Regions from separate parts of the Arthrobacter sp. IK3 genome, predicted to be linked through region 2. Evidence: riboswitches for the same ligand, from Rfam matches in the RefSeq annotation. Region 2 holds a riboswitch; the other holds the start of a gene.

Region 1 (15,283 bases), on a different contig from region 2:
CATGGATGCGCTCTCCGCAGTCCTCGCGATCCTCATCCTGGGCGTCGGCTCCCTGGTCCTGTTCTACTGCGCCCGCTACTTCCGTCCCGAAGATCCCAAGATGGGCAGCTTTGGCGCGCAGCTGCTGGCGTTCGCAGCAGCAATGTTCGGTCTGGTGACGGCCGATGACCTGATCCTGCTGTTCATCTTCTGGGAACTGACAACAATCCTGTCCTACCTGCTCATCGGCTACGCGGCGCACCGGCTCTCAGCCCGCCGTGCGGCACTGCAGGCGCTGATCGTCACCACCTTCGGCGGACTGGCAATGCTGGTGGGCATGATCATGCTTGGCTCGGCAGCCGGCACCTACCGTATCTCCGAGATCATGGCCATGGCGCCGGAGCTCGCGGCCAGCGGCGTCATCGTCGACGTCGCGGTGGTCCTGCTGCTGCTCGGCGCGGTGTCCAAGTCGGCGCTGTTCCCGTTCCACTTCTGGCTGCCCGCAGCGATGGCGGCCCCCACCCCGGTGAGCGCCTACCTGCATGCTGCGGCAATGGTGAAGGCCGGCATCTACCTGGTGGCCCGGCTGGCCCCCGGTTTCTGGGAAACTACCTACTGGACCCCGGTCGTCACCGTGCTTGGCCTGGCTACCCTGCTGCTCGGCGGCTGGCGGGCCCTGCGCCAGCATGACCTGAAGCTGATGCTCGCCTACGGTACCGTCAGCCAGCTTGGGTTCCTCACGCTGGTGGTGGGGCTGGGCAACCGCGAGGCAGCGCTGGCAGGCCTGGGCCTGCTCGTTGCCCACGGATTCTTTAAGGCCACACTGTTCCTGGTGGTGGGCATCATTGACCACCAGGCCGGGACCCGTGACATCCGCAAGCTTTCCGGCGTCGGACGTTCAGCTCCCGTGCTGGCCGTCGTCGCCGCTATCGGCGCCGCCTCCATGGCCGGCTTGCCCCCGCTGCTGGGGTTCGTGGCCAAGGAATCCGTCTACGAGACGTACGTACACTTCGCCGAGGAACAGGGCACCCCCTCGGCCATCGTGCTGCTGGTGGGCGTTGTGGCCGGAGCGATCCTGACCTTCGCGTACAGCTGCCGGTTCGTTTGGGGCGGCTTCGCCACCAAGGAATCCTGCAAGCCGACGGCGTTCAAGGCCATTCCGTGGCCGTTCCTGGCGCCCCCCGCCATCCTGGCTGCCGTTACCGTCTTCTTCGGCCTCTGGCCGAAACCGCTGGATACGATCATCAGCCCGTACGCGGACCTGTACCCGTTGGAAGGCGAGGCCACCCACCTGGCGCTCTGGCACGGATTCACCCTCGCCCTGGGCCTGACCGCCCTGACGATCGCCGCCGGGACCCTGCTGTTCTTCCAACGCGCCCGGGTGGAGAAGATCCAGGCCAGCATGGCCAGCCCGCTCGACGCCGAGCGTTCCTACCGCGGGCTGATCGGCATCCTCGATGACGTAGCCGTGTGGGTGACCGGCCGCACCCAGCGCGGTTCGCTGACCTTCTACCTGTTCGTCATCCTGAGTATGGCGATCGTCACTCCGCTGACGGTCGTGCTGCTCCGCGGAGCACCGCTGCCCGAGCAGTTCTACTGGTTCGACAACCCGCTGCAGGCCGTGATCGGCGCTGCCGTCGTCATCGGCGCCGTCGGAGCAGCCCGCGCCAACAAGCGTTTCCTCGCCGTCCTGATGGTCAGCGTCAGCGGCTACGGGCTCGCCCTGATCTTCGCGCTGCAGGGCGCGCCGGACCTTGCCCTGACCCAGATGCTGGTGGAGACCATCGTCCTGGTTGCCTTCGTGCTGGCGCTGCGTTCGCTGCCGGCCCGGCTATGGAAGCGCGAGCCTACCGGCCAGCGGCTCCTGCGGGCTGGTCTTGGCATCGCCTTCGGTGCCGCCATGGTGCTGTTCGCGATGACGGCGATGGCGTCCCGGGTGGCCGAGCCCATTTCGCTTTCCTACCCGGAACTTGCGTACAAGGGCGGCGGCGGACTGAATATCGTCAATGTAACCCTGGTGGACATCCGAGCCTGGGATACCTTCGGTGAAATCTCCGTCCTGGCCATGGCTGCCACCGGCGTGGCGTCCCTGATCTTCATCCGCGGACGAGGCGACAAGCGACGCCGGGCGAACGAGGTGGCTACCGGCTCCGTGGACCGCGGGCGCGAGCACTTCGCCTCCTCCGAACGCGAAGCCGCCACGCTGGCCCTGGCCCGGAAGTTCTCCTCCGTGGCCCGGGAAGCCTGGCTCGTAGCCGGCCGCACCCTGGCGCCGGAGCGCAGGTCCATCATCTTCGAAGTGGTCACCCGGCTGCTCTTCCACTCGGTGATCATCTTCTCCATCTACCTGCTGCTCGCCGGCCACAATTCACCGGGCGGCGGCTTCGCCGGCGGCCTGATGGCCGGCCTGGCACTGACCATCCGCTACCTCGCGGGCGGACGGTTCGAACTCGCCGAGGCCACCCCCGTCAGCGCCGGCGCGCTGCTCGGTGGCGGCCTGGGTCTGGCCGCACTGTCCGCCGCAGCCCCGCTGTTCTTCGGCGGGCAGGTACTGCAGAGCGCCATCATCGAGTTCACCTGGCCGATATTCGGCGACATCAAGTTCGTCACCTCGACCATCTTCGACATCGGCGTGTACCTGGTAGTGGTTGGCCTGGTGCTCGACGTCCTGCGCAGCCTCGGCTCGGAGATCGATGAACGCTCCGAGGGTGGCTCCGATGACGACGACGAGGACATGGTGGAACCCGAACCCGAAATGCTTGAAACGGAAGGAGTGTCCCGATGAGCGTCAACATCACGCTGCTGCTCATCATGGGCGCCCTCTACGCAGCGGGGATCTACCTGGTGCTTGAACGCAGCCTCACCAGGGTTGTGCTCGGCCTGGCCATGATGACCAACGCCACCAACCTGCTGCTGCTCGCTACCGGCGGGTTCGCAGGACTGGCTCCCCTGTTCAACTCCGAGATTCCGCCGGAGGACTACAACGATCCTCTCCCGCAGGCGTTTATCCTCACCTCGATCGTCATCTCCTTCTCCGTGACCGCCTTTATGCTCGGCATCATTTACCGGTCATGGGTACTTGGACGTCAGGACGAGGTCCAGGACGACATCGAAGACCGCCGCGTGGCCAGCCAGAGCAGCTACGACGCGGAAGACGACGCCGATGTCCCCGAGGACACCACGGAGTTCACGCCGGCTGAGGAAGCCGAAGAAGCACCCGGTTCGCAGCGCGGCGCGGGCAACGGATCAACAGGAGAGGCAAAACGATGAACGCTTCCAGTTTTGCCCCGCTCGCCGTCGTCCTGCCGTTCCTCGGCGCGGCGCTGGCCTTCCTGCTCATCCGGCACCAGCGCTCCCAGCGGATCGTCTCGATCAGCGTGCTGGCCCTGACTTTGGCGCTTGAGTGCTTCCTGCTCGCCGCAGTCTGGGAGACCGGAGCGCAGGCCGTGAACCTGGGCGGCTGGATGCCGCCGTTCGGGATCACCATGGTGGTGGACCAGTTCTCCGCCCTGATGCTCGTGGTTTCCACTGCCATCAGCCTTGCGGTCCTCATCTACGCCACCGGCCAGGGCATGGCCGACGGCGATGAAGACGGCCCCATTTCAATCTTCCATCCGACGTACCTGATCCTCGTGGCCGGTGTTTCCAACGCCTTCCTCGCCGGTGATCTCTTCAACCTCTACGTCGGCTTCGAGATCCTGCTGACCGCCAGCTACGTGCTGATGACCCTGGGCGGCACCACACCGCGCATCCGCGCCGGCGTGACCTACGTCGTCGTCAGTGTCATTTCCTCCGTCCTGTTCCTCACCGCCATCGGCATGATCTACGCCGCGACGGGCACCGTGAACATGGCGGACCTGGCCATCAAGCTCGGCGAACTGGACCCGGGCACGCAGATGATGCTGCACCTGATGCTGCTGGTCGCCTTCGGCATCAAGGCTGCCGTCTTCCCGCTCTCCTTCTGGCTGCCTGACTCCTACCCCACGGCCCCGGCACCCGTTACCGCGGTGTTCGCCGGCCTGCTGACCAAGGTGGGCGTATACGCCATGGTCCGGACCGAGACCCTGCTGTTCCCGGGGGACCGGATCAACACCCTGTTGATGGTGGTGGCCGGCCTGACCATGCTCGTGGGCATCCTGGGTGCGCTGGCGCAGACGGACATCAAGCGAATGCTGTCCTTCACGCTGGTCAGCCACATCGGCTACATGGTGTTTGGGCTGGCTGTCGCCTCGATCGTTGGCATTGGGGCAGCAGTGTTCTACGTGGTCCACCACATCACCGTCCAGACCAGCCTCTTCCTCGTGACCGGGCTGATCGAACGGCGAGGCGGAACAGCAAACATGGACCGCCTGGGCGGACTGGCAAAGCTCTCACCGCTGCTGGCAGTCCTGTACTTCATCCCCGCGATCAACCTCGCCGGCATCCCGCCGTTCTCCGGCTTCCTGGGCAAGCTTGGACTGATGCAGGCCGGCGTGGAACTGGGAACGCCGCTGGCCTACATTCTGGTGGCCGCGTCCGTCCTGACGTCGCTGCTGACCCTGCTGGTGATGGCGAGGGTCTGGAACCGCGCGTTCTGGCGTACTCCGGAAGACGCGGTCCATCCGGACCCGATCCTGCTGGCCACCACCACGGACGGCAGCGTTGTGCGGGACTCCGGCAACGTGAGCGGGAACAACAGCGGACGCTTCGGCGGCCGCTCCACGGTGGACCTGCTGCCCAAGACCATGGTTTACCCCACGGTGGGACTGGTAGCACTGGGCGTCTCCCTCACCATACTGGCCGGACCGCTGTTCTCACTGAGCGACGACGCCGCCCAGGACCTGCTGGACCGCACGCCGTACATTGAGGCCGTGCTCGGCGAAGGGAGCGCACCGTGACCAAAAAGGCACTCATGCGCAAGCACCCGCGCATTCCGCTGCTCAAGGAACTGCCGCTGATCATTTGGCTGGTGCTGCTCTGGGGAGCCCTCTGGCAGGATTTCAGCCTGGGCAACCTGGTGTTCGGCGCCATCATCGCGTTCGTCGTCACGAACATCTTCTACCTGCCTCCGGTTGACCTCTCCGGGAGGTTCAACATCTTCTATGCCGCGGGCTTCGGCATCCGGTTCCTCTGGAAACTGGTGGTCGCCAGCGTCCACGTGCTCTGGCTGGCCACCGTCCAGGGACCACGGATCAAGAATGCGGTTGTCGCGGTGAAGCTGCGCAGCCACTCGGACCTGCTGGTGACGGCCACCGGCCACGCGCTCTCGCTGATCCCGGGCTCCCTGGTGGTGGAGGTGGACCGTTCCACGTCCACCCTGTACCTGCACTGCCTGGGTGTGGACACGCAGGAGGCAGCCGAAAAGGTCCGCAGCGACGTGCGGGCCACGGAATCCTGGCTGATCCGCGTGATGGGTACCAAGGAGGAGCTCGCGCTTGTCCGGGCGGAGCAGAAGGACCTCAGGGAACTGCGCGAAAGGGAGGTCAGCCGATGACTGTTGCCGTCATCATCGTGTCCATCATGCTGGCCGTTTCTGCCGCCGGTGCCATCTTCCGCATTGTCCGCGGACCATCCATCCTTGACCGCGTGCTTGCCGCAGACGTCCTCCTGGCGATTGTGGGCGGCGCCCTGGTGGTGGACATGGTAGTGCACCGGCATCTGGACTACATGGCCCTGCTGATCGCGATCTCGCTGATCGGCTTCATCGGCTCTGTGACGGTTGCCCGCTTCGTGACGGACCGGAGGTAGCCATGAACGAGACTGTGATTGACGTTATTGTGGCGGCCCTCCTGCTGGGCGGTGCCACCATGTCCCTCGCCGCGGCGATTGGCTTGACCCGCTTCCCTGACCTGATGAGCCGGATGCACGCCGCTTCCAAGCCGCAGGTGCTTGGCCTGCTGCTCTTCCTGCTGGCCATGGCCGTCGAGTTCCGCAGCTGGGTCCTGCTGCCGGTCCTGGCGCTGTGCTGGATCTTCATGCTGCTCACCGCGCCGGTGTCCGCCCACATGGTTGGCCGGGCCGGGTACCGCACCAAGCACCTGCGTCCCGAGCTGCTGACCATCGATGAACTGGACGACGTCGTTGAGCGTGCCCAGCAGCTGATGTTCGAGGCTTCCGAGGAACAGGCCGCCGGGAGCACGGACGCGGATCCGAAGGTGGATGACGATCCAGGCCAGGAACCGGACGGCAGCTACTACACCGGTGAACTCAGCGATGAGGAACTGGCCCGGACCCGTGCCGAAGCCGAAACCGGGAAGCTGCCGCCGGGGCGCAGCCGCGAAGGCTGACCCCCCCTCCATCGAGATGACAGAAACTGCCCGTATGAACGCTCATACGGGCAGTTTCTGTGATCTCGATGGAGGGGGAGGCTAAACGACCTCGGGAGTGCGGTTGTAACGGGCGATGGCGCGCTGCGTGCCGCGGTTGGTCAGCACCCGGATAGCCTGGCTTACCGCGCCGGAAACCAGCGCGAAGATGACGGCCGAGCGCAGGCTCGCTTCCAGTGCACCGTCCTTATCCTTGGGCGGCTCGTTGCCCGTGGCCTTGGTCCAGATGAAGTCCAGGATCTTTGCCGAGGCCAGTCCGGCGCCCACGCTGACACCGGTACCCAGCAGTTTCAGGATCAGGTTCATAAGTGCTCCTTGGTCTAGTGCGTTGGTGTTTCCCCCTACGCTACCTGCCGCGCCCGGATTACACGCGTCACTGCGTGTACAGTGGACCACGCATACACACGACAGGGGAGCGCCGCTTCCCGGCTCCGGAGCATTCCGGACGCCGGTTTTCGGGCGCTGAGAGTGCGGACCAAGCCGCAGACCCTCGAACCTGCTCCGGTTAGTACCGGCGAAGGGAGTCGAGATCTCAGGGGTGCACCGCCGCCGGCGGTTTTCCCTCCCCTCCTGATTCCAGGAGGAACATTCAATGCAGCAAACCCAAACAGTCCAGCCCGTACGCTCTTCGTGGCGGGTGGTGGACATCGTCGTAGCATCCGTACTGGGCGTGGCCATCGGGGTAGTTTTCTGGGCCTGGTCACTGGCCTACGGCGGAGTCGCCGCCGCGTTCGTGGCCTTCCCGCCGCTGGGCGGGCTCTACACCGGCGGCTGGCTGATCGCCGGTGTCCTGGGCGCCCTGATCATCCGCAAGCCCGGAGCCGCGCTGTACTGCGAAGTCCTCGCTGCCGCCGTCTCCGGCGTGCTGGGAACCCAGTTTGGCCTTTCCGTCCTGCTCTCCGGAGCCATCCAGGGCCTGGGCGCCGAACTTGTGTTCCTGCTCTTCCTGTACCGGAAATTCACCCTTCCCGTGGCGCTGCTCGCAGGCCTCGGTTCCGGCCTGTTCCTCGGAGTGAGCGAATCAATCCTGTACATGCCGGAATGGGCCTTCCAGTGGCAGGTGCTGTACACCGTCTTCGCGATGGTTTCCGGGCTGCTGCTGGCAGGGCTGCTGTCCTGGCTGGCGGTGCGGGCACTGGCGAAGACCGGGGTGCTCTCGGCCTTCGCGTCCGGACGCACGGCGGACGTGTAGGCGATGTCCGCAGCCAATCCCGTGGCAGTTGCTGCCCGGCACTGGGGATGGCGGCACGCCGGGCGCAAAGCCCAGGCGGTTGCCGGTGTTTCCTTTGACATTAGCCCGGGGGAGCGGGTGCTTCTCCTGGGGGCCTCCGGAGCAGGCAAGTCGACGCTGCTGCATGCCCTGGCCGGAGTCCTGGGGGAGGACACCGGCGGAACAGAAACAGGAACGCTGCGGCTGGACGGGGCGCACCCCCAGGCCGCCAGGGGGCGCGCGGGACTGCTGCTGCAGGATCCCGACTCGCAGATCGTGCTGTCCCGGGTGGGCGACGAGGTGGCTTTCGGTGCCGAGAATCTCGGCGTTCCCCGCGCCGAGATCTGGGAACGGGTGCACGCGGCGCTGGACGACGTCGGACTCCGGGTGCCGCTCGGACATCCAACTGCCGCCCTTTCCGGCGGCCAGAAGCAGCGCCTGGCACTGGCATCCATCCTTGCCATGGCCCCGGGACTGCTGCTGCTGGACGAGCCGACCGCCAACCTGGATCCGGACGGCGTGCTGGAAATCCGGGACTCGGTGGAACGCGTCCTGGACCGGACCGGTGCCACGCTGATTGTGGTGGAACACCGCGTAGCCGCGTGGGCGCAGCTGGTGGACCGGGTGATAGTGCTCGACGCCGGCGGGGGACTGCTGGCGGACGGCCCGCCCCAGGAGGTCCTCACCGCTGAGCGAACGCGTTCCCGGCTGGCGGAAGCCGGTGTCTGGCTGCCCGGCGCAGCGGTGGACGTGCCTCCGCCGCTGCCTGCCCTGCGGTCCGCCGAGGACCTGCTGACCGCCGACGGTCTCGAGGTTGCCCGAACGCCGCGCGGCCCAGCTGTGCTCACCGGCGTCGACCTAACCCTCAAGGCCGGGGACGCACTGGGAATCACCGGGCCCAACGGTGCCGGGAAGTCCACGCTGGCGCTGACACTGGGCGGACTGCTGCGTCCCCGCGGCGGACAGCTCAGTGCTTCACCGGCGCTGGCCAGGGAAGCGGGCAGTACCCCGTCCAAATGGAAGTCGGCCCAGCTGGTAACCCGGATAGGAACCGTGTTCCAGGAACCTGAGCACCAGTTCCTCACCGGCTCGGTCCGGGACGAGCTGGCTTTTGGGCCGCTCCGTGCCGGCCGCAGCGAATCCGAAGTCCGGGACACTGTGGAAGAACTGGCGCACCGGCTGAAGCTGTCCGGGCTGCTCCAGGCAAACCCGTTCACGCTCTCCGGCGGGGAAAAACGCAGGCTCTCCGTGGCCACCATGCTCGCCACCTCGCCGGACATCCTGCTCCTGGACGAGCCCACCTTCGGCCAGGACGCCAACACCTGGCGGGAGCTGGTCTCGCTGCTCGCGCGGCAGCGCCGGGACGCGGGCTGCGCCGTCGTCTCGGTGACGCACGACCGCGAGTTCACTGAGGCGCTGGGAGGGCGCATCCTCCAGGTGCAGGAGGGCTGTGCCCGCCTGCAGCCGGCCGGACCCGCAGCCGGAGCGGCAGCATGAGCGCCCAGGCCGTGCGGCCGGCCGCCGCAGGAACACTTCCCGGCACGCAGCGTTCCCGGATCAGCGCCGCGAATCCGCTCTCCACCCTCGGCGCCGCCGTCGCAGTCACTGTTGTCGTGCTGCTGACGGTGGACTGGGTCAGCGCCACCGTGGTGCTGGCAGGGGAGCTGGCACTGCTCCCGCTGCTCCGGATCAACCCGTGGACGCTGACAAAACGGATCTGGCCGCTGCTCATCGCCGCGGCCGTGGGTGCGTACGGGACAGCCCTGCTGGCGGAGAAAACCGGAGACGTGCTGCTGGATGCCGGGCCCCTGCTGTTCACCACGGACTCGGTGGGCGCCGGCATCGCCATTGGGCTGCGCGGCCTGGCAATAGCGCTGCCCGGCATTTTCCTCCTGGTCACCGTGGACGCGACGGACCTGGCAGACGCGCTGGCTCAGCGGCTCCGGTTGCCGTCCCGGTTTGTTCTCGGGGCGCTGGCCGCGATGCGGCTGGTGGGACTGCTCGTCGAGGAATGGCGCACGCTTGGGCTGGCGAGGCATGCGCGCGGGGCCGACGCCGCCGCGTCGCCGCTGGGACGGTTCCGCAATTTCCTGGGCCAGGGGCTTGCCCTGCTGATCCAGGCAATTCGGCGCGCCACGCGGCTGGCCGTTGCCATGGAGGCCCGCGGCTTCGGCAGCAGCGAACGGACGTGGGCGCGTTCGTCCACGTTCAGCCGGATTGACCTGTGGGTCCTTGCCTACGGCGTCGGGCTGGCGGCGGCAGCGGTGTGGGCCGCCGCGGCGGCCGGGACGTTCAACTTCATCCTGTCCTGAAACGCGGACGGGCGCAGCCGCCATGGCTGCGCCCGTGCGGATTCCGGCTGGTGGCCGGGGCTACAGGACGGTTTCCACCAGGGCTGCCAGCTCATCGGTGAGCTCACGGGAAACCGGTACCGGGCTGCCGTCGATCGACTTCACGGGTGCGAGCAGGCGGATGCTTGAAATCAGCCACACGCCGTCGGCCTGCATCAGGTGGGTGGGCTCCAGCGGACCGTAGCCGAGCTGCCAGCCTTCCTTCTCTGCCGCTGCGAACAGGGCGCTCTGCGTGGTACCGGGCAGGATTCCGCTTTCAAGCTCCGGGGTAAGCAGCGTCTTGACTCCGTCCTCCACCACGGCCAGCACCACGGTGGAAGTGGGGCCTTCCAGGACCTTTCCGTCGGATGACGTGAAGATGACGTCGTCGGCGCCGTGCTGTTTTGCGAACCTGAGCGCAGCCATGTTCACCGCGTAGGACAGCGTCTTGGAACCCAGCAGCAGCCACGGAGCGCGCTCTGCCAGGGAGGAGTCGTAGCCGCGGTCCAGCAGGAGCACGTCCAGGCCTTCCTCCCGCTGGCGGCCGGTGGATTCGGGCACGGGGGATGCCGCCACCCATGCTGTCGGTGAGCCGGCGCCCTCGGGTCCTCGGGTCAGCATCAGCTTCACGACGGCGGGCGCATTCCCGTGTACGCGGGCAAACTCGGCCAGCGCCGTCGCGATGGCCGGTTCCCAGACCTGCGGCGCGGGGAAGTCCAGCTGCAGCGCAGCCGCGGAGGAGGCCATCCGCTCCAGGTGCATGCCCACCTTCCGGGCATGCCCGTCCACGGCCAGCATCGACTCGAAGACTCCATCACCGCGGGTGGCCCCGAGGTCCGTTGCCATCAGCTGCGGCTTGGACGCATCCGCGATGCGGCCGGCGGGATATGCGGGGTCCAGGAAAACCAAAACAGTCATGCAGCAAGCCTAGTGGCCGCGGAGCCCCATTCCGGGCGCTAGGCTGAAGGGAAGGTTGGGTGGTCGGAGGGAAAAGCGCACGTGTGGTGGACGGTTACTGCTCCAAATTGGCTGGCGACGAGCCTGACAATCCTGGACTTCGCAATCCGGATCATTGCCCTGGGCATTGTGCCCGGAAACCGGCGCCCCACCACGGCCATGGCCTGGCTGCTGGCGATCTTCTTCCTTCCGGTGCCCGGAATTATCCTGTTCGCCCTCTTTGGCAACCACCGCCTCTCCGAGCAGCGGGTTGAGCGCCAGACACAGATCAACAAAAGGGTCCGTGAGAACACACGCGAGCTGGAAGCCGAGTCTTCCTCCTACTCCGGACCGGAGTGGGTGCTCTCAGCCGTGGAACTCAACCGGCGGCTGGGCTCACTGCCCAGCCTTGACGGCAACAAGGTGGAGCTCCAGCGCGACTACGAGGAATCCATCCGGCAGATGACCGACGCCGTCCGCGGTGCCACCAAGTACGTGCACGTCGAGTTCTACATCATGAGCTACGACGCCGTCACCCGGGAATTCTTCACCGCGCTGCGCGATGCCGCCGAACGCGGCGTAACCGTGCGCCTGCTGTTCGACCACATTGGCACGCTGCGCGTGAAGGGCTACCGGCAGCTGCTCAGGGAACTCAAGAGCAGCCGGATCCAGTGGCATCCCATGCTGCCCATCCAGCCGCTCCGGGGCCACTGGCGGCGCCCGGACCTGCGCAACCACCGCAAGATCCTCGTTGTGGACGGCGTACTGGGTTTCACCGGTTCGCAGAACCTGGTGGAGCCCGGCTACCGCAAACCCGGCAACCACAAGATGGGCCGCAAGTGGGTGGAGCTCATGAGCCGGCTCGAGGGCCCCGTGGTGGATGAAATCAACGTGGTGTTCGCCACCGACTGGAACATGGAGACGGACGAGAACCTCGAACAGGAACTGAGCCTCTACGAGTGGACCTCCAAGCCGGGTGAAGTCACCTGCCAGGTGGTCCCCTCCGGCCCCGGTTTCACGACCGAGAACAACCTGCGCCTGTTTACCTCGCTGCTGTACTCCGCCTCCGAACGCATCTCGATCACCAGCCCCTACTTCGTCCCCGATGATTCACTGCTCTACGCCATTACGACGGCGGCACAGCGCGGAGTGCAGGTAGAGCTTTTCGTCTCCGAACGCGGTGACCAGTTCCTGGTGGACCATGCCCAGCGTTCGTACTACGAGGCGCTGATGGAAGCCGGAATCCGGATCTGGCAGTACCCGGCCCCGCTGGTGCTGCACGCCAAGCACTTCACCGTGGACAACGACGTCGCTGTCCTGGGTTCCTCCAACATGGACATGCGCTCTTTCTCCCTGAACCTGGAGGTTTCCATGATGATGTTCGGCGGGGACATCGTGGAAAAGATGCGCCAGATCGAGGACACGTACCGGAGCCTGTCGAAGGAGCTCATCCTCGACGAGTGGCGCAACCGCCCCGTGTGGCAGCGCTACGTGGACAACGTGGCACGCCTGACCGCCACGCTGCAGTAGGTCCGCTTACCCGGGCGGAACCACTGAGCCCAGCGCACTGAGCACGCCCCTGGACTTGGTCCGGACTTCCTCCCATTCAGCTTCCGGGTCGGACCCGGACGTTACAGCCCCGCCCACGCCTAGGCGCAGCGAGGTACCCCCTGCACCGTCCGGATGCAGCTCGAGTGTGCGGATCACCACCGAGAGGTCCGCGGCGCCGGTCAGCGAGAAATAGCCAAGCACCCCGGAATAGAACCCCCGGGGAGCGGCCTCCAGGCGGTCCAGGATCTCCATGGTGCTGACCTTGGGTGCGCCCGTCATTGAACCGGCGGGAAACGCGGCGGCCACGGCTTCTGCCCGGCTGGCTCCGGGGGCGAGCTGTGCGTCGATAGTGCTGACCAGCTGGTGGACCGTGGCGTAGCTTTCCACCACGCACAGCCTGGGAACCGCAACGGTGCCCGGGATGGCCAGCCGGGAAAGGTCATTGCGCATCAGGTCGACGATCATGATGTTCTCCGCGCGGTCCTTGACGCTTTCCAGGAGGTCCCGGCGGAGTGCGGCGTCCTCGGCCTCGGTGGCACCGCGCGGCCGGGTGCCTTTGATGGGCTCGGCTCGCAGGTTCCCGCCGGCGCTGATCCGCAGGAAACGTTCCGGGGAGGTGCCCAGCAGGGCGGTGCCGTTGACGTGCAGCAGCGAGGCGAAGGGTGCCGGGCTCCGGCGCCGCATCAGGCCATAGAGTTCCCTCATGTGCCGGGGCGGTACGGGAGCCGGCAGGGTAGCCTCCAGTGCCGTGGTCAGGCAGATCTCGTAGCTGTTGCCTTCCCGGATTTCGTCCTGGGCCCGGCGGACCTTGGCCAGGTAGCCTGCGCGGCTGTCGCGGAAGGTGAAGGCCGGACCTCCGGGTTGGGTGTCCGGCAGGGTGTCGGCGGGTGTGCCGGTACCCTTTCCTGCACTGTTCCGTGCGCGGCCCACGGCGTCCAGGGCCTCCTCGAACCAGCGTGCAGCCGGATCCCGTGCAGCGGAGGCCTCCTGGCCGGACGCCGCCCCGGGCTCTTCCAGGTCGGGATCGTGCAGCCACAGCATATGGACCTGGGACAGTGCATGGTCCAGCACTACGGCGCGGGCCGCGAAGATGAGTGCGGCATCCGCTTCGGGACCCGGCTGGCGGCCTGGTGTAGCACCTGTTTCCCGTTTCAGCCCATAGCCCAGCGCGCCCACCCAGCCAAGGGCAAACGGACAGGGATACGACGCCGGGACCTCCACCGGTGGCCTGCCCCACTCATGATCAAGCCAGCGGAAGAACGGGCCGGGGATGTTCACGGTCACCGGGCCCCAGGCCACCCGGGTGTTCCCGGACGCATGGACGGCATGGCGGCCCAGCGCCCCGCCGTCGTCCGCCATGATGCTGAACCGGCTGCGCTCCGGCGGGCTGCCGCCCGCACCGGCCGAACCGGCGTCGGAACTGTCCAGCCACACAGCGTTGGAGCTGTTGCCGAACAGTGCACCGAAAAGCGCCTGCGGATCCGGTGCACCCGCTAACGTGCGGATGGAGACTGCCGGTCCCGGCTGGGGAAGGCCAAGGCCGGGAGCGGGAAGCGGCAGGGAGTCCAGTGCGCGCAGGACATACCGGTGGAGGGGGAAGCCGGCGGCACCGCTGGCGAGTACAACGTCCGCGTCCTCAACAACCTGGTCGGCGGCAGCCCAGCGGGCTTCCTGCCGGGCCCAGCGGTCCCAGTGCGGCGCGTACGTTTCACCGTCGCGGGCCAGGGCGCGTTCCCTGCGGAGCTCCTCGGGCGCCTCTACCCACACCACGGCATCGAGCAGGGCTCGGGCGGCGCGGTGTCCGGCACCGACACCTTCGAAAATGACGATCTCCGCCGGTTCGGTCCGCCGCGGCTCGTCATAGTGCCCGGCTTCCCAGTCCCAGGCCTGCCAGCTTGCTTCCCGGCCCAGGGCAAGCGGGGCCAGCACTTCGCGCCGGTAGTACTCCATGCCGTCCTGCAGGCCGTCCCAGCCCGGATATACGTCTTCCAAATGGAACACGGCAACCGAACGGTGCGCCCGCAGTGCGGCAGCCAGCTCCAGCGCAAGGCTGGTCTTGCCGGCCCCGGAGAATCCGTCGACGCCGATCAGCAGCGGGCGCCCGGCGGCAGCAGTCATCTGCTGCCGTCCGCCAGCGCAGCGCGGACGTACTCCACCACGCCCGGCACCGCAGCCTCAATCAGGGCATACGAAGAATCGAAGTCGGACATGTCCCCGTACCAGGGGTCCGCTATGCCCTGTGCGCTCGCCGGCAGGTCCGCGGCAGCCGGATCAAAGCTGCGGAGCATGCGGATCTTGTTCTGGTCCTTGGCCGGAGCCTCGGCCCGCAGGTGGCTCAGGTGTCCGTGGTCCAGGGCGAGGATCAGATCCCGGGAACCGTACCAGTCCGCCTCGAAGGCGCGGGCCCGGAAACCGTCCAGGACGGACTCACTGTAACCGTGCTGACGCAGTTCGGCCGCAGTCCGCGGGTCCATAGGGCGTCCCGCCTCCCACCCCGTCACACCAGCGGAGTCGACTTCCGTCCGGGACCCAAGTCCGGCTTCGGCCAGGGCACGTTCAATGCTGAACTGGGCCATGGGCGAGCGGCAGATATTGCCGGTGCACACGGTGATGATTCGGTACATGCTTCCAGCCTACCCAGCACCGGATGCCGCGCTGCGTCAGTGCAGGTCCGTCATGCCCGGGCCAGCAGCTCCCCGTTCGGCATCAGGAACCAGCCGTCCGGCGAATCCGCCCAGCGCTTCCAGCCGGCGGCGATCCTGGCCAGGTCCTCCCCGGTGGCAAGGCCGCGTTCCAGGGCCTGTTCGGCGTAGGCGGAGTGGAGCACCCGGTCAGCCCATGCACCCGCGTGCCAGCGGCGGCGTTCTTCGGTTGCGTACAGCCAGTTCGACGACGACGGCTCAAGTTCGGTGAATCCCGCCTCGAGCGCCCAGGCCACGAGGCGGCGGCCGGCATCCGGCTCGGCGCGGTTG
Region 2 (15,283 bases):
CCCAGCAGCCCGGACCTCCGGCGGAACCGGTTCCCCACCCAAAACCCCAGAACCGGGAACAAGAAGTAAGCATGCTTGGTTATACCCGGCATCGTCAGAAACGTACCCTTACAAAGGAGAGCGCCCATGACCGCCGCTAACCCCGCAGCATCCGGCTGGATCCCCGCAAAGCAGTTCATCGCCGGAGAATGGCGCCAGGGCCGCTCCGAGAAGACCCTGCCGGACATCAATCCGTTCACCGGCGAGGAGCTCCTCGGCCTGCAGCTGGCCTCCATCGAAGACCTTAACGACGCCTATGACAGCGCACGGGATGCCCAAACCGAGTGGGCCGCCGCTCCCCCGGCCGAACGCCGCCGCGTCCTGGAACGCGCTGCCGAGATCCTGGATGAACGGCGGGACGAAATCGCCGCGTGGCTCGCAGCCGAATCCGGCAGCACCGTGGTGAAGGCCAACATCGAGATCGATTCCGCGATCGGCATTACCCGCGAAGCAGCGTCCTACCCGCACCGGGTCCACGGGCAGATCCTCGACTCGGACATTCCAGGCAAAGAGGACCGCGTCTACCGGGACCCGCTCGGCGTCGTCGGTGTCATTAGCCCGTGGAACTTCCCGCTGCATCTCTCCCAGCGCTCAGTGGCACCTGCCCTGGCACTGGGCAACGCCGTCGTGCTGAAGCCGGCCAGCGATACCCCGGTGACCGGAGGCCTGCTGATCGGCAAGGTCTTCGAGGACGCCGGACTGCCGGCCGGCGTGCTGAGCGTCGTGGCCGGCGCCGGGTCGGAAATCGGGGACGCGTTCGTGGAGCACCCCGTCCCGTCCCTCATTTCCTTCACGGGCTCGACGGCGGTGGGCAAGAACGTTGGTGCCCTTGCCGCCAGCGGCGAGCACCTGAAACACACGGCCCTGGAACTCGGCGGCAACGGTCCGTTTGTGGTCCTGGCGGATGCGGACGTGGACCAGGCGGTCCGGGCCGCGGTGATGGGCAAGTTCCTGCACCAGGGCCAGATCTGCATGGCCATCAACCGGATCATCGTTGAGGACGCCGTCCACGACGAATTCGTGGAGAAGTTCACCCAGCACGTCCGGTCCCTGCCTGCCGGTGACCCTACCGATCCGAAGACCGTGATTGGCCCGATCATCAACGCCAAGCAGCTCGAAGGCCTGGAAGAGAAAATCAGCACCGCCAAGGACGAGGGCGCGAAAGCAGTTCTGCAGGGCAGCACCGACGGACAGGTGCTCAGCCCGTGGGTCTTCACCGGCGTCACCCCGGAGATGGAGCTGGCCCGCGAGGAGATCTTCGGCCCGCTTGCCGGCATCCAGCGCGCCCGCGACGCAGAGCATGCCCTGGAACTGGCCAACGCCACTCCCCAGGGACTCTCCGGAGCGGTGTTCACCGAATCAGCCGAGGCCGGCCTGAAGTTCGCCCGGCGGCTGCAGGTGGGCATGGCCCACGTGAATGACATGCCGGTTCACGACGAGCCGCACGTGGCGTTCGGCGGAGTGAAGAACTCCGGCCTGGGCCGGTTCAACGGCAGCTGGGCCATTGATGAGTTCACCAAGGACCAGACGCTTACGCTCCAGCACGAACCGCGGCAGTACCCCTTCTAGCCGTCTCCCCGCTGTCCTGCTCCCGGGGGAAGCTGTTTCCCCGGGAGAGGATGGCGGCGGCTATGTCGTCGGCGTCGCGCAGGGTCCGGGACCCGGCCGACGCCGGCGCACCGGCTTCGGCGGCGATGGCCGTTCCCCACTGAACGGAGGACAGCTGCAGGCCAAGAATGTAGAGGTTCTCCTGAGGCTGGCCCTTCACATCCAGCGGGCGGTACGGCGGCAGGGAAACGTCCAGCCCGGGAGTCAGCACCGGGGTGCCGTTGGGGGCCATCATGACCTTGGGCCGTGCTTCACCGCGGTGCAGCAGGTCTCCCAGCAGCGGCGAGAGCGTGGCATTAACGCGGTTCGGCGGCATCATTGCTTCCACCAGCGTGGACGCCGCGTATTCCCCTGTCACCCAGGGTGAGGACGCGGTGAAGACGGCACGTGCCTCATCGACGTCGAAACGCGGATCAGGCCCCACGAAATGGACCAACCCGGCACGGACCAGGGCGGCGAGCTGTTCGATCCGCTCCGGCGGCGGCCCGGAGGCCAGGCCTTCCACCAGGGGTTCAAACCAGCCCCGCAGCTCCGTGAGCCAGGACTCTTCCGCCAGCCCGCCGTCGGCCACTACTGCCTTCAGGACGGAACGGCCCGCGTTCAGCGCACCGATCGCCATCTTCAGCGGATCGTCCTCGCCCTTCGCCGAGCCGGCGGCGTCGTCCTCCAGGTACCGCAGGATTTCGGCATCCAGGTCCTCGGGACCGGCGAACGGCCGGCGCCCCAGCGGTTGTGCCAGCGCTTCCATGCTGGTCCGCCGGGCCGGCGGGACACAGCGCGCCAGCACGTCTTCCTTGGCCGCGTCCCACTCCGGGCCGGGAAGGCTGAGCGCGGTTTCCAGCTCCGCCAGGAAGTCACCGGCCGGGACATTCAGGCACTGTGGGTTGGTGCGGGCCAGGGTTGAGTAATACGCCCACACCGAATCGCGGTGGAGCAGCGGCCAGAGGTCGTGGTCGAAACCGGGCTGGATGCCTTCCTCGGCGAACCTGCCGGCAGTTTCCTCGGTAAACCAGCGAAGCGTCACGCTGCGCGGCACATAGCTCTCAAGCTTTGCCTTGGCACGGTACGGGGTTCCCCGGCGCGAGGCAGCAACCAGCACCGGTTCACGCCCGGAGGGTTCGTAGCGCAGGGCATGCCCGGCCGGTTCCCCGGTCGGCACGAAGACGCCGCCGCGGCCCAGGGTCACGTGCGCCATGATGTCGAAAAAGTTCAGGCCCAGCCCGCGCACCAGCACCGGTTCCCCGGCGGGAAGCACCGAAAAGTCCGCGTCGGACGGCACGGCAGGCGGCAGGTACTGCAGCCCCAGCCGGGACGCGGCGTCGCTCAGCCGGTTCTGCTCCGGTGTGAGCGCGGCCGGCAGGTGTCCCACGGCCAGCACGACGGCGTCCGCGGCCAGCGGGTCCTCGCCCGCCAGTTCAACGGTGAATCCTGTGCCTTGGCGGTGCAGTGCCAGCGCTTCGGCACGGTAATGAACGACGGCGGCGCCGGCCTGGGCTGCGGCGTCCACCAGGTGCGCGTAGGTCCACTCCAGATACCGGCCGTACAGGGCGCGGCTGGGGAACTCGGCAGGACCGAGCCGTGCGATTTCTTCCCGGTCTCCGGCACTTAGCGACGGTGCCGGCTCCCGGGCCATGCGGCGCACCCAATCGCCCAGCGAAAGACCCGTGGCCGAGGGAGCGAACTCCGTGGCCGTCCTGCCGGCCGGTACCACGGTGGGAAAAAGGCAGGGGGTGTTCATCAGGAACTGGCGGGACTGGCTGGTGCGCCAAACGTGCCCGGGGCCCGGATTGAACGGATCAACCATGCAGACCTGCAGCGCAGGCCGGTCCTCGCCGGGCATTTCCAGGTAGCGGGCAAGCAGCCGGTCAAGGACCGAGACGCCGCGGGGGCCGGCACCGATGACGGCAACGCGGAGATTTTGGCCTTTGTCCATTCTTCTAGGGTATCCGCCGCTCCTGCCCCGGTTGATCCCCTCCCATGCAGAGGGCGGATGTCAGGTGAAGGACAGATAAAAGAAGATGGCGGCTACGAAGACTCCCAGGATCCAGAACCAGCGGTTCACCCGCCTGCGCCGCGCCACATCCTCCACCGGAATGCGGGACCCGCGGAATATCAGCACAATCAGGATGACTGACGCGATGATGCCGGCCAGCGACAGCACCGGAGCGAGGATCGACACGGGCAGGGTTCCTCTCACAGGGGTCTGCGTTCCCAGCACCCTACGCGCAGGGCCGCCGCGGCGGAACGGCCCGGCCCCGGATCCAGGCCGCGAAGGGCAAACCGCACGGATTTTGTTATGGTCCGCCCGCCCTGCGTTAGGAATGCGTGAGGATTCGCTCAGGGGTCCGGATAGGGGGTTCTACTGAGTTCGGCGCTCCACAGCGCCCTCCTGCCGAAGCGGTGGGAGCAGAACGATTTTGTGGGGGCACCCCTTGCTGGATGTACTGATAACCGCAGGAACGGCGGCGTTCTTCGCCGGACTGGCCCTGCTGGCCCGGGCGGTGGAGAAGCTGTGACCTTCTTCGACTTCGCCGCGCTGATCCTGGCCGCCGGCTCGGCGGTCTACGTACTGGCTGCGCTTCTGCGGCCGGAGAAATTCTAATGGCGGGCTGGCTGGCGCTCGGCCAGTTCCTCGCCGTCGCGCTGGTTCTAGCCCTGGTCCACCGGCCGCTGGGCGACTATCTGGCACACGCCTACACCTCCGGCAAGGACCTCGCGCCCGAGCGGGGCGTGTACCGGATGCTGGGTGTGGCGCCGCGCTCGGGACAGACCTGGCAGTCCTACCTGCGGTCTGTCCTGGTGTTCTCCGCACTCGGAGTCCTGGCGCTCTATCTGCTGCAGCGTATGCAGCCGCTGCTGCCGGCGTCGCTGGGACTCCCCGCCGTTCCCGAAGGCCTGGCCTTCAACACGGCGGTGTCCTTCGTGACCAACACGAATTGGCAGTCCTACTCTCCGGAAGCAACCATGGGCTACGCCGTCCAAGCCGCGGGGCTGGCGGTACAGAACTTCCTCTCCGCCGCCGTCGGGCTCTGTGTGGCACTTGCCCTGGTGCGCGGATTCGCGGGCCGCGGGGCACAGACCATCGGCAATTTCTGGGTGGACCTCACCCGCTCCGTGACCCGTGTCCTGCTGCCCGGAGCCGCGCTGGGAGCACTGGTCCTTCTGCTGGGCGGCGTCATCCAGAACTTCAACGGTTTTACGGAGGTTGCCACCCTGGCCGGCGGCACCCAGTCCATACCGGGCGGTCCGGTAGCCACACAGGAAGCCATCAAGCTGCTGGGTACCAACGGCGGCGGTTTCTTCAACGCGAACTCTGCCCACCCTTTCGAGAACCCGAACGCGTTCACCAGCCTGGTCTCCGTGCTGCTGATGCTCATCATTCCGTTCTCGCTGCCCCGCACGTTCGGCACCATGGTTGGGGACCGGCGCCAGGGGTACGCCATCCTCGCTGCCATGGCAGGCATCTTCGTCCTGTCCCTGGCCACGATGACGGCGTTTGAATTCGCCGCCGCGGATGGTCCCGCCGGTTCCATGGAAGGCAAGGAAACCCGTTTCGGGATTGCCGGCTCCACGCTGTTCGGCAGCACCAGCACCCTGACTTCCACGGGTGCCGTGAACTCCATGCATGACAGTTTTGGGGCGCTGGGCGGCATGATGGCCATGCTGAACATGATGCTGGGCGAGATCGCCCCCGGCGGTGTGGGTTCCGGGCTATACGGCATGCTCGTCCTCGCTGTGGTGGCGGCCTTCGTGTCCGGGCTGCTGGTGGGACGCACCCCCGAATACGTAGGCAAGAAGATCGGCCCGCGGGAGATCAAACTGGCCTGCCTCTATGTGCTGACCATGCCCGCCCTGGTCCTTGCCGGCACCTCGCTCAGCTTCGCCCTGCCGGGTATCCGCACGGAAATCGAAGAGACCTCCATGCTCAACGACGGCCAGCACGGCTTCAGCGAGGTTCTCTACGCGTTTACGTCCGCCGCCAACAACAACGGTTCGGCCTTCGCCGGCCTGACCGCCAACACTCCGTGGCTGAACACGGCCCTCGGCCTGGCCATGCTGCTGGGCCGCTTCCTCCCCATCATCTTCGTCCTCGCGCTCGCCGGAACCCTGGCGGCCCAGGGCAAGGTGCCGGTAACCGCCGGGACCCTGCCTACCCACCGGCCGCAGTCGGTGCTGGTGCTCAGCGGTGTCACCGTCCTCGTCACCGCCCTCACGTTCTTTCCCGTACTCGCGCTGGGTCCCCTGGCAGAAGGACTGATCTGACATGTCCACCCTTACCAAGCAGCAATCTCCGCGGCCCGGCAACGCCCAGGCACCCGTGCCCGCTCCGCCGTCGTCGTTGGGCCTGAAACAGGCAGCCGCCGCCTTCCCGGTGGCCGTGCGCAAACTGGATCCCCGCAGGATGTGGCGCACGCCGGTCATGTTCGTCGTGGAAGCCGGAGCCGTCCTGATCACCGCAATCGCCGTGGCGGAATCCTTCTCCGGTGCCTCTCCTTCGTCCGGCGGCTCGCCCGTGCCAGCCGGATTCACCTGGCTCATAGCCCTCTGGCTCTGGCTCACGGTGCTCTTCGCGAACCTGGCCGAAGCCGTGGCCGAGGGACGCGGCAAGGCGCAGGCCGCTTCGCTGCGCGCCACCCGCACCACCACGGCCGCCCGCCGCGTCCGCGGCTATGATCCGGATTCCGATCCCGGCGCGTTGCAGGCCGCGGTGGAAGACGTGGCGTCGGCAGACTTGCTGCTGGGCGACGTAGTAGTCGTGAGAGCAGGGGAGGTGATTCCCGGCGACGGCGACATCGTGGAGGGTATCGCTTCCGTGGACGAGTCGGCCATTACCGGCGAATCCGCCCCCGTGGTGCGAGAATCCGGCGGCGACCGGTCTGCGGTCACCGGCGGAACCCGCGTCCTGTCGGACCGGATCGTCGTCCGGATCACCAGCCGCCCGGGCGAAACGTTCGTGGACCGGATGATCTCGCTGGTGGAAGGAGCAGCGCGCCGCAAGACCCCCAACGAGGTGGCACTGGACATCCTGCTCTCCACCCTCACGCTCGTGTTCCTGCTGGTAGTGCTGACCCTGAACCCGATGGCCGAGTATGCCGGTGCCGCCATCAGCGTCCCCGTGCTCACGGCCCTGCTGGTCTGCCTGATCCCCACCACCATCGGCGCCCTGCTCTCAGCCATCGGCATCGCGGGAATGGACCGGCTGGTGCAGCACAACGTGCTGGCGATGTCCGGCCGGGCCGTGGAAGCGGCCGGGGACGTGACCACCCTGCTGCTGGATAAGACCGGCACCATCACCTATGGCAACCGGCAGGCCGCGGAGTTCTATCCGGTGGCCGGTGCTCCGCTGGAGGAACTGATCCGCGCCGCTGCGCTGTCCTCGGCGCTGGACCCCACTCCGGAGGGCAGGTCCATCGTTGAACTGGCAGCATCCCGGGGCGTGGCCGCTGTTCCTGCTTCGGGCGCGGCCGGGATTCCGTTTACGGCCCAGACCCGGATGAGCGGACTGGATTTCCAGGATGGTTCCAGCGTGCGCAAGGGCGCGGGTTCCGCGGTGATGGACTGGGCGGCAGAAAGCGGGGGAATCGCCGTCGATGTCCTTTCCGACCTCACCTACCGGGTGGACACTGTCTCCGCTGCCGGCGGTACCCCGCTGGTGGTTGCCGAACGGGACGCGGCAGGCACTTCCCGCATCCTCGGCGTCGTCTACTTGAAGGATGTGGTGAAACAGGGCCTGAAGGAGCGCTTCGCCGAACTGCGCCGGATGGGCATCCGGACGGTGATGGTTACCGGTGACAACCCCCGCACTGCCAAGGCCATTGCCGCCGAAGCCGGGGTGGACGACTACCTGGCCGAAGCGACTCCGGAGGACAAGATCGCCCTGATCCGCCGGGAGCAGGAAGGCGGGCGGCTCGTCGCGATGACCGGCGACGGCACGAATGATGCGCCTGCCCTCGCCCAGGCGGACGTGGGGGTCGCCATGAACACGGGAACCTCCGCTGCCAAGGAAGCCGGCAACATGGTGGACCTGGATTCGGACCCCACGAAGCTGATCGACATTGTCCGGATCGGCAAACAGCTGCTCATCACCCGCGGTGCGCTGACCACGTTCTCCATCGCCAACGACGTCACCAAGTACTTTGCGATCATCCCGGCCATGTTCATGGGGCTTTTCCCCGGGCTGGCGCTCCTGAACATCATGGGGCTGCACTCGCCCGCCTCGGCGATCCTCTCCGCGGTGATCTTCAACGCCGTCGTCATCCTGGCCCTGATTCCGCTGGCGCTGCGCGGCGTGAAGTACCGCGCGGCGGGCGCCGCCGGTGTCCTCAGCCGGAACCTGCTCGTTTTTGGTGTTGGCGGAGTGGTGGCCCCGTTCCTCGGCATCAAGCTGATTGACCTTGCCGTTTCCCTGCTTCCCGGTTTCTAGCACCCAAGGATTTTCCATGACCACGTTCCGTTCCACCGCCCGGCAGATCGCCGTCGCCGCCAAGGCCCTGGCGCTGTTCACACTGCTGCTGGGCATCGCCTATCCGCTGCTCGCCACCGCCGCTGCCCAGACGGCCGCCGGCCACCTGGCCAACGGCTCACCCGTCTCCGCAGCGGGGGGCGCCGGCGGGAATGCCGCCGGTTCAGCCCTGCTCGGCCAGTCCTTCACGGACAGTTCCGGTGCTGCCCTGCCGCAGTGGTTCCAGTCCCGCCCCGGAACGTACGACGGCGCTGCCTCCGGCGGCAGCAACCTTGGCCCGTCCAGCACCGAACTGGCGGCGGCTCTCGAGGACCGCCGGCAGGCTGTGGCCGCGCTCGAATCGGTCCCGCCTGAAGACGTCCCGGCCGACGCGCTCACCGCCTCGGCATCCGGACTGGATCCGCACATCAGCCCGGAATACGCGTACCTCCAGGCGGCGCGGGTGGCACGGGTCCGGGAGCTGCCCGAACCCGCCGTCCGGGCCCTCGTGGATGCGGCGGTGCAGGGCCGGATTGCAGGCTTCCTCGGCGAACCGACCGTAAACGTGTTGGAACTGAACATGGCCCTTCAGGAGCTGGACACTTAAGGAATGACACGAGGAGAACTCCGGGTGTTCCTGGGCGCTGCCCCGGGCGTCGGGAAAACCTACACCATGGCCGAGGAAGGCCACCGCCTGCGCAGCGAGGGCCGGGACGTGGTGATGGCCGTGGTGGAAGCCCACGGCCGGGCCGCGACGGCCGCGGCAGTGCAGGGCCTGGAACACGTGCCCCGGCGCCGGCTGGATCACCGCGGCCTGGTCCTGGAGGAACTGGACCTCCCCGCGGTCCTCGCCCGGCACCCGGAGTATGCGCTGGTGGACGAACTGGCGCACACCAACGCCCCGGGCCTGGAGCACGCCAAACGGTGGCAGGACGTCCAGGCACTGCTCGACGCCGGAATCAATGTGCTCTCCACCGTGAACATCCAGCACATCGAGTCCCTCAACGACGTGGTGGAAGGCATCACCGGCACCATCCAGCGCGAAACCGTACCGGACGGCGTGCTCCGTTCAGCGGACCAGATTGAACTGGTGGACATCGCCCCGGAACTGCTGCGCGGCCGTCTGGCCGAGGGGATCATTTACCCGGCCGCCCGGGTGGATGCGGCGCTGTCCAACTACTTCCGCGTCGGCAACCTGACCGCCCTGCGTGAGCTGGCACTGCTCTGGCTCGCGGATGAGGTGGACAGCGCCCTGAACCGGTACCGGACGCAGAAGGGAATCCGCAGCAAGTGGGAGGCCCGCGAGCGCGTAGTGGTGGCGCTCACCGGAGGCCCTGAGGGGCAGACCCTGCTGCGCCGCGGTGCCCGCATCGCTGCACGTTCAGCGGGCGGCGAACTGCTGGCCGTGCACGTCACCAACCCGGACGGACTGCGTGGAAGCCATCCTGGCGAGCTGGCCGTACAACGGGCCCTGGTGGAGAAACTCGGCGGTACCTTCCACCAGGTGGTGGGAGCGGATGTTCCCGGTTCCCTGGTGGATTTTGCCCGCTCCGCGAACGCCACTCAGCTGGTTATTGGCGTCAGCCGCCGTGCGAGGCTGAAGGCCCTGTTCGGCGGACCCGGCATTGGCGCCACCGTGATCCGGCTGTCCGGGGACATCGACGTGCACATCGTGAACCACGGCGCCGCCGGAGGCAGCCGCGGGCTGCCCCGGCTGGGCGGGGCGCTGAGTGCCCGACGGCGGCTGGCCGGGTTCGCCCTCGCCCTCGCCGGGGGCCCGCTGCTCACCTGGCTCCTGGTGGGGGTGAGCACTCCTGAATCCGTCACCAGCGATGTACTGTCCTACCAGCTGCTGGTGATCCTGGTGGCGCTGGCCGGCGGGATCTGGCCGGCGCTCTTCGCGGCCCTGCTCTCCGGAGTGACGCTGGACTACTTCTTCATCCAGCCGCTGCACACCGTGACGGTCTCCGAACCGCTGCACCTGTTCGCCCTGGTGCTCTACTCCGCCAACGCCATGCTGGTCAGTTTTGTGGTGGACCGCGCGGCCCGGCGCTCGCGTGCCGCCCGCCGGGCCGCGTCGGAATCGGATCTGCTTGCCTCCGTGGCCGGCAACGTGCTGCGCGGCGAAGATGCGGTGGAAGCCCTGGTGGGCCGGGTCCGCGAAGCGTTCAACCTGGACGCTGCCCGGCTGCGGACCGGGGACACGGACCTGGCTGTCTCCGGGTCCCCGCGCGGCAGCGCCGCGCACCGGGTTGAGGTGGACGAAGCGGTCCTCGAGCTCTTCGGCAGCGTTCCCGGGCCGGCGGATCTGCGTCTGCTGGAAGTGATCACCGCACAGCTGGGTGCGGCGCTGGATTACCGGGAACTGTCAGAGCGGGCCGAGGGCATGGGACCGCTCGCCGCCGCGGACCGGGTCCGAACCGCCCTCCTCGCCGCCGTCGGGCATGACTTGCGCCGTCCGCTGACTGCGGCAACCGCAGCCGTGACCAGCCTGCGGGCCGAGGACGTGAACTGGAGCGAGGCGGACCGCCAGGAGCTCCTCGCCACCGCGGAGGAATCCCTGGCCACCCTTTCCGAACTGGTGACCAGCCTCCTGGACGTGAGCCGGCTCCAGGCCGGGGTCCTGGCCGTCTCCCTGGCCCCGCTGGAGACTGCCGACGCGGTTCTTCCCGCACTGGAGGAACTGCGGCTGGGCCCGGGACAGGTGCAGCTGGACCTGCCGCCCGGGCTCCCTCCGGTGCTGGGCGATGCGGTGCTGCTGCAGCGGGTGCTGGTGAACGTGCTGGCGAACGCCGTGCGGTTCTCCCCGCCGCAGGAAAAGGTGCTGCTGGCGGCGAGCGAGTTCGGCGGCAAAGTGGAAGTGCGCGTCATAGACTGCGGGCCAGGGATTTCCCCGGAGCGTGGGGATGAAATGTTCGTTCCCTTCCAGCGGCTTGGGGACACCGATAACCAGACCGGGCTGGGCCTGGGGCTGGCAGTGGCAAAAGGATTCATGGAAGGCATGGGCGGGACCCTGGAAATGGAAACGACCCCCGGCGGCGGACTCACCATGGTGCTGGGCCTGCCCGCGGTCCCCGCGGCCGCGCCGGCAGAAAGCGCGGAGCTGCGGTGAGGATCCTGCTGGCGGACGACGACGTCCAGATACTCCGTGCCCTCAAAATCACCCTGTCCGCGTACGGATACGAGGTGGTCTCGGCGTCCGACGGCGCAGCGGCGGTGCGCCGGGCGGTGGACTGTCATCCGGACCTGATGGTCCTGGACCTCGGGATGCCCGGGCTCAGCGGCATGGAAGTCATCGAAGCCGTGCGCGGCTGGAGCACCATGCCCATCCTGGTGATCTCCGGCCGGTCCGACTCCGCGGAGAAGGTGCGGGCACTGGATCTGGGGGCGGACGACTACGTCACCAAACCCTTCTCTGCCGAGGAACTCCTGGCCCGGATCCGTGCCCTGAAGCGCCGCACCGGCGCTGCCCAGGACAGCCCTGCGGTGACGTTCGGCGACGTCACCGTGGACCTGGCTGCGCGCCGGGTGTCCCGGCTCAGCGACGGCACCGCCATCCGACTCACCCCCACTGAATGGCATCTGCTGGCGGCATTGCTGCGCAGTCCCGGCCATCTGCTCACCCAGGCCCAGCTCCTCAACGATGTTTGGGGACCGGGCACCAGCGATTCGGGCTACCTGCGCCTGTACATGGCCCAGCTGCGCCGGAAGCTAGAACCGGATCCCTCGCATCCGGTCCACTTCCTGACCGAGCACGGCATGGGGTACCGGTTCCAGCCCTAGATGCCGAGGACTCTCCGGCGCGGGGACAAACGGCACCGTGCCGCCTGCGCCCGCCCAAATCCGGGTAAGCCGACACACAGATCATTTGTCCCGTAGAACATCTACTCCTCCGCATTGCAGGGCTAGGATGTTCTGCATGACAATCGGCGGCACCTCCAGCCCGGACGTCCGGCCAGGAAGCCTGGGCTGGGACCTCGGCATGGTCGCGGGCGGCTATCAGTCCAGAATGGAAGCTGCCCTGGGCGGTTTCGCCGGCGGGCTGCGCGGCTTCCTGGTCCTGTCCACGGTCGCCTACTGTGATCCGCCCAATCAACAGGCACTCGGCGCCCACCTGGGCATCGACAGGACGGTCCTGACCTACCTGATCGATGCGCTGGCAGAGGCTGGCGAAGTTGAACGGATTCCGGATCCGGCTGACCGGCGGGCCCGAAAAGTGGTGGCCACCCCGGCAGGGCTCGCCAGACTGGCAGCCTGTGAAGAACGCATTGCCGCAGAGGAAGCGGCGCTGCTCTCCGGGCTCGTAGCCGAAGACGCAGACCTGTTCCGCGCCCTGCTCCACCGTCTCGCGGGGCAGGCCCACCAACCGGCGTCGGGCCTGAATCCCTGCGCGGCCATGGACCACGCCTAACCAGTCCCAACTGGCCATTTGGCCGCAGACTTCGTAGAGTCGGCTGCAGTGACACGGGGTGCCGCAAGGCTGAGATGAGACCCGTCGAACCTGATCTAGTTAGAACTAGCGAAGGGATGTCGCCGATGACTATTGGCCTGACACCATTTTCTGTATCCACCCTCCTTTCCCGCGTGCGCAGCGAACCGCCGCTGGTGCAGTGCCTGACCAATGCCGTGGTCACCAACTTCACCGCCAACGTGCTGCTCGCCCTTGGCGCGGCACCGGCCATGACGGACATTCCAGGTGAAGCGGGGCCGTTCGCGCGGATCGCTTCCGGAGTGCTGGTCAATCTGGGTACCCCGCACGCCGAGCAGCGCACAGCCATGCTGGAGGCCGCCTTGGCAGCGAACGACGCCGGCACTCCCTGGGTCCTGGACCCGGTGGCAGTGGGCAGCCTCCCGGTCCGCACCGCCCTGGCCGCCGAACTGCTGGCGCTGCGGCCCACCGCCGTGCGTGCCAACGCGTCCGAGATCATGGCCCTGGCCGGTCTGGGTGCCGGCGGGCGCGGGGTGGACGCCACGGACAACCCCGAAGATGCCCTCCCCGCCGCCGACCTACTGGCCGCCAAGTACGGCTGCGTGGTGGCGGTCTCCGGTCCCACGGACGTGATTACCGACGGCGAATCCACCCTGCGGATCAGGAACGGAGATGTACTGCTGACCAAGGTGACCGGAGGGGGCTGCGCCCTGGGCGCGGTGACGGCCGCGTTCCTGTCCGCGGCGGAGGACGGCGAAGGACTCACCGCCGCCGCGGCGGCTACGGCCGTGTACACCATTGCCGCCCAGCAGGCCGCGGCGGGCGCGGCCGGGCCCGGTTCCTTTGCGCCGGCCTTCTTGGACGCCCTGGCCGGTCTTTCGGACGAACAGATCACCACGATGCTGGTGAGCGCATGAGCGCCGAGGCGCAGTCCGGGCTGACCCGCCGGCCCCGCGCCCTGGCACGGAACACCGGCATTTACCTGGTCACGGACACCACGCAGTGCGGGGACCGGGGCGTTGCCGCGGTAGCGGCCGCTGCCGTGGCCGGCGGTGTGCGGACGGTCCAGGTGCGGGAGAAACATGCCTCGGCGGCAGACTTCTACGCGCTGGTCCTGGCCGTGGCGGACGCCGTCGGGAACCGCGCCCTGGTGCTGGTGGATGACCGGGTGGATCTATACCTCGCGGCCCGGGCCGCCGGTGCCCGGGTGCACGGCGTCCACGTGGGCCAAAGCGACCTTCCCGTCTCATCCGTTCGCTCCCTGGTGGGCCCGGACGCCGTCGTGGGCCTCACCGCCAATACGCCCACCCACCTGGATGCCGTGCGTGCACTGGCTCCGGGAACCGTGGACTACCTTGGCGCCGGGGTCATCCATCCCACCAGCACTAAACCGGACCATCCCGCACCGCTCGGCGTGGACGGGTTCCGCGCCTTCGCTTCAGCCGCTCCCGTGCCCACCGTGGCGATCGGTGGGATCGGGCTGTCCGACCTCCGTGGCCTGCGCGCCGCCGGCGCCTCCGGTGCCGCCGTCGTATCCGCCATCTGCACTGCCGCCGATCCGCGGCGCAGCGCCGAAGAACTGGTGGCAGCATGGGAGGGGTAAGCGTCCGGGACGTTCCGCGGATCCTGAGCATCGCCGGAACCGATCCAACCGGCGGAGCCGGAATCCAGGCCGACCTGAAGTCCATCGCTGCCAACGGCGGGTACGGGATGGCAGTCGTCACCGCTCTCGTTGCGCAGAACACCCACGGCGTCCGTTCAGTGCACACCCCTCCTGCGGCGTTCCTGCGTGAACAGCTGGACGCGGTGAGCGACGACGTCGTTCTTGACGCCGTGAAAATCGGCATGCTGGGCATCGCCGGGGTCGCCCAAACGGTGGGCGCCTGGCTGGCCGACGTCCGGCCCCCTGCCGTGGTGCTGGATCCGGTGATGGTGGCCAGCAGCGGTGACCGGCTGCTCAGCCGCGACGCCGAAGACGCTTTGCGCGGGCTGCTGCACGGTGTTGACCTGGTAACCCCGAACCTTCCAGAACTAGCTGCGCTGCTCGGGGAAGAACCCGCGCGGGGGTGGGAACAGGCGCTGGACCAGGGACGCCGCCTCGCTGGTGCGTATGACACGGCCGTGCTGGTCAAGGGCGGGCACCTCGCCGGAGCCGCGGCACCGGATGCTCTGGTGATGCCCGACGGCGGCGGCTTCACTGTCTGTGAGTTCAGTTCAGTGCGGGTGGAGACCAAGAACACCCACGGCACCGGCTGTTCGCTCTCCTCCGCAGTAGCCACGCTGTTTGCGCGGACCGGCAGCTGGGTGGCGGCGCTGGGGGCCGCCAAGGCCTGGCTCCAGGAAGCCCTGGAAACCGCGGACCTGCTGGAGGTGGGGACCGGGCACGGACCGGTGAACCACTTCGCCGGGCTCTGGCGGCGCGGCCTTGCCCCGCTGCCCGTCTCCTCCGGCACCGGTGTTCCTCCCGCCGGGGACCGTACTGCGGAGCTTTGGTCCCGGACCGCGGGCGTCCGGAAGGAAATCGCCGCCCTGGACTTCGTCCGCGGCCTCGGCGACGGGACCCTGGATTCGGCAGTTTTTGGCAGATATCTCGCCCAGGACGCGATATATCTGCGGGGATATGCCCGTGCCCTGGCACGGGCCAGCGAACTCGCACCGACGCTCCAGGAACAGCTGTTCTGGGCCGAAAGCGCCCGCGGGGCACTGGAAGCTGAACTTGAACTGCACCGGAACTGGCTGCATGCCAATGCCGGACACGGCGGTGT

What was found. A riboswitch is a leader RNA that binds a small molecule or an ion and turns the genes downstream of it on or off. The one in region 2 is predicted to bind thiamine pyrophosphate.
Region 1: another riboswitch for thiamine pyrophosphate. It lies ahead of ACSLGO_RS00555 (ECF transporter S component); the one in region 2 lies ahead of thiM (hydroxyethylthiazole kinase).

The regions. Positions count from the first base shown of each region.
Region 1 covers NZ_JBPPSW010000001.1:106,781-122,063, forward strand. Annotated here, with positions in the region: gene ACSLGO_RS00520 (Na+/H+ antiporter subunit A) at 1-2,764, shown strand, start outside; gene ACSLGO_RS00525 (Na(+)/H(+) antiporter subunit C) at 2,761-3,249, shown strand; gene ACSLGO_RS00530 (Na+/H+ antiporter subunit D) at 3,246-4,856, shown strand; gene ACSLGO_RS00535 (Na+/H+ antiporter subunit E) at 4,871-5,452, shown strand; gene ACSLGO_RS00540 (monovalent cation/H+ antiporter complex subunit F) at 5,449-5,706, shown strand; gene mnhG (monovalent cation/H(+) antiporter subunit G) at 5,709-6,245, shown strand; gene ACSLGO_RS00550 (DUF4235 domain-containing protein) at 6,327-6,590, opposite strand; TPP riboswitch at 6,684-6,824, shown strand; gene ACSLGO_RS00555 (ECF transporter S component) at 6,877-7,476, shown strand; gene ACSLGO_RS00560 (ABC transporter ATP-binding protein) at 7,480-8,991, shown strand; gene ACSLGO_RS00565 (energy-coupling factor transporter transmembrane component T family protein) at 8,988-9,806, shown strand; gene ACSLGO_RS00570 (aminodeoxychorismate lyase) at 9,867-10,742, opposite strand; gene cls (cardiolipin synthase) at 10,824-12,290, shown strand; gene ACSLGO_RS00580 (chorismate-binding protein) at 12,297-14,429, opposite strand; gene ACSLGO_RS00585 (low molecular weight protein-tyrosine-phosphatase) at 14,426-14,935, opposite strand; gene ACSLGO_RS00590 (methyltransferase domain-containing protein) at 14,986-15,283, opposite strand, start outside.
Region 2 covers NZ_JBPPSW010000004.1:219,320-234,602, reverse strand. Annotated here, with positions in the region: gene ACSLGO_RS07450 (aldehyde dehydrogenase family protein) at 127-1,608, shown strand; gene ACSLGO_RS07445 (FAD/NAD(P)-binding protein) at 1,571-3,580, opposite strand; gene ACSLGO_RS07440 (hypothetical protein) at 3,641-3,826, opposite strand; gene ACSLGO_RS07435 (potassium-transporting ATPase subunit F) at 4,160-4,249, shown strand; gene kdpA (potassium-transporting ATPase subunit KdpA) at 4,249-5,910, shown strand; gene kdpB (potassium-transporting ATPase subunit KdpB) at 5,912-8,071, shown strand; gene ACSLGO_RS07420 (potassium-transporting ATPase subunit C) at 8,088-8,696, shown strand; gene ACSLGO_RS07415 (ATP-binding protein) at 8,700-11,201, shown strand; gene ACSLGO_RS07410 (response regulator) at 11,198-11,872, shown strand; gene ACSLGO_RS07405 (MarR family winged helix-turn-helix transcriptional regulator) at 12,009-12,500, shown strand; TPP riboswitch at 12,545-12,634, shown strand; gene thiM (hydroxyethylthiazole kinase) at 12,626-13,435, shown strand; gene thiE (thiamine phosphate synthase) at 13,432-14,121, shown strand; gene ACSLGO_RS07390 (bifunctional hydroxymethylpyrimidine kinase/phosphomethylpyrimidine kinase) at 14,109-15,283, shown strand, end outside.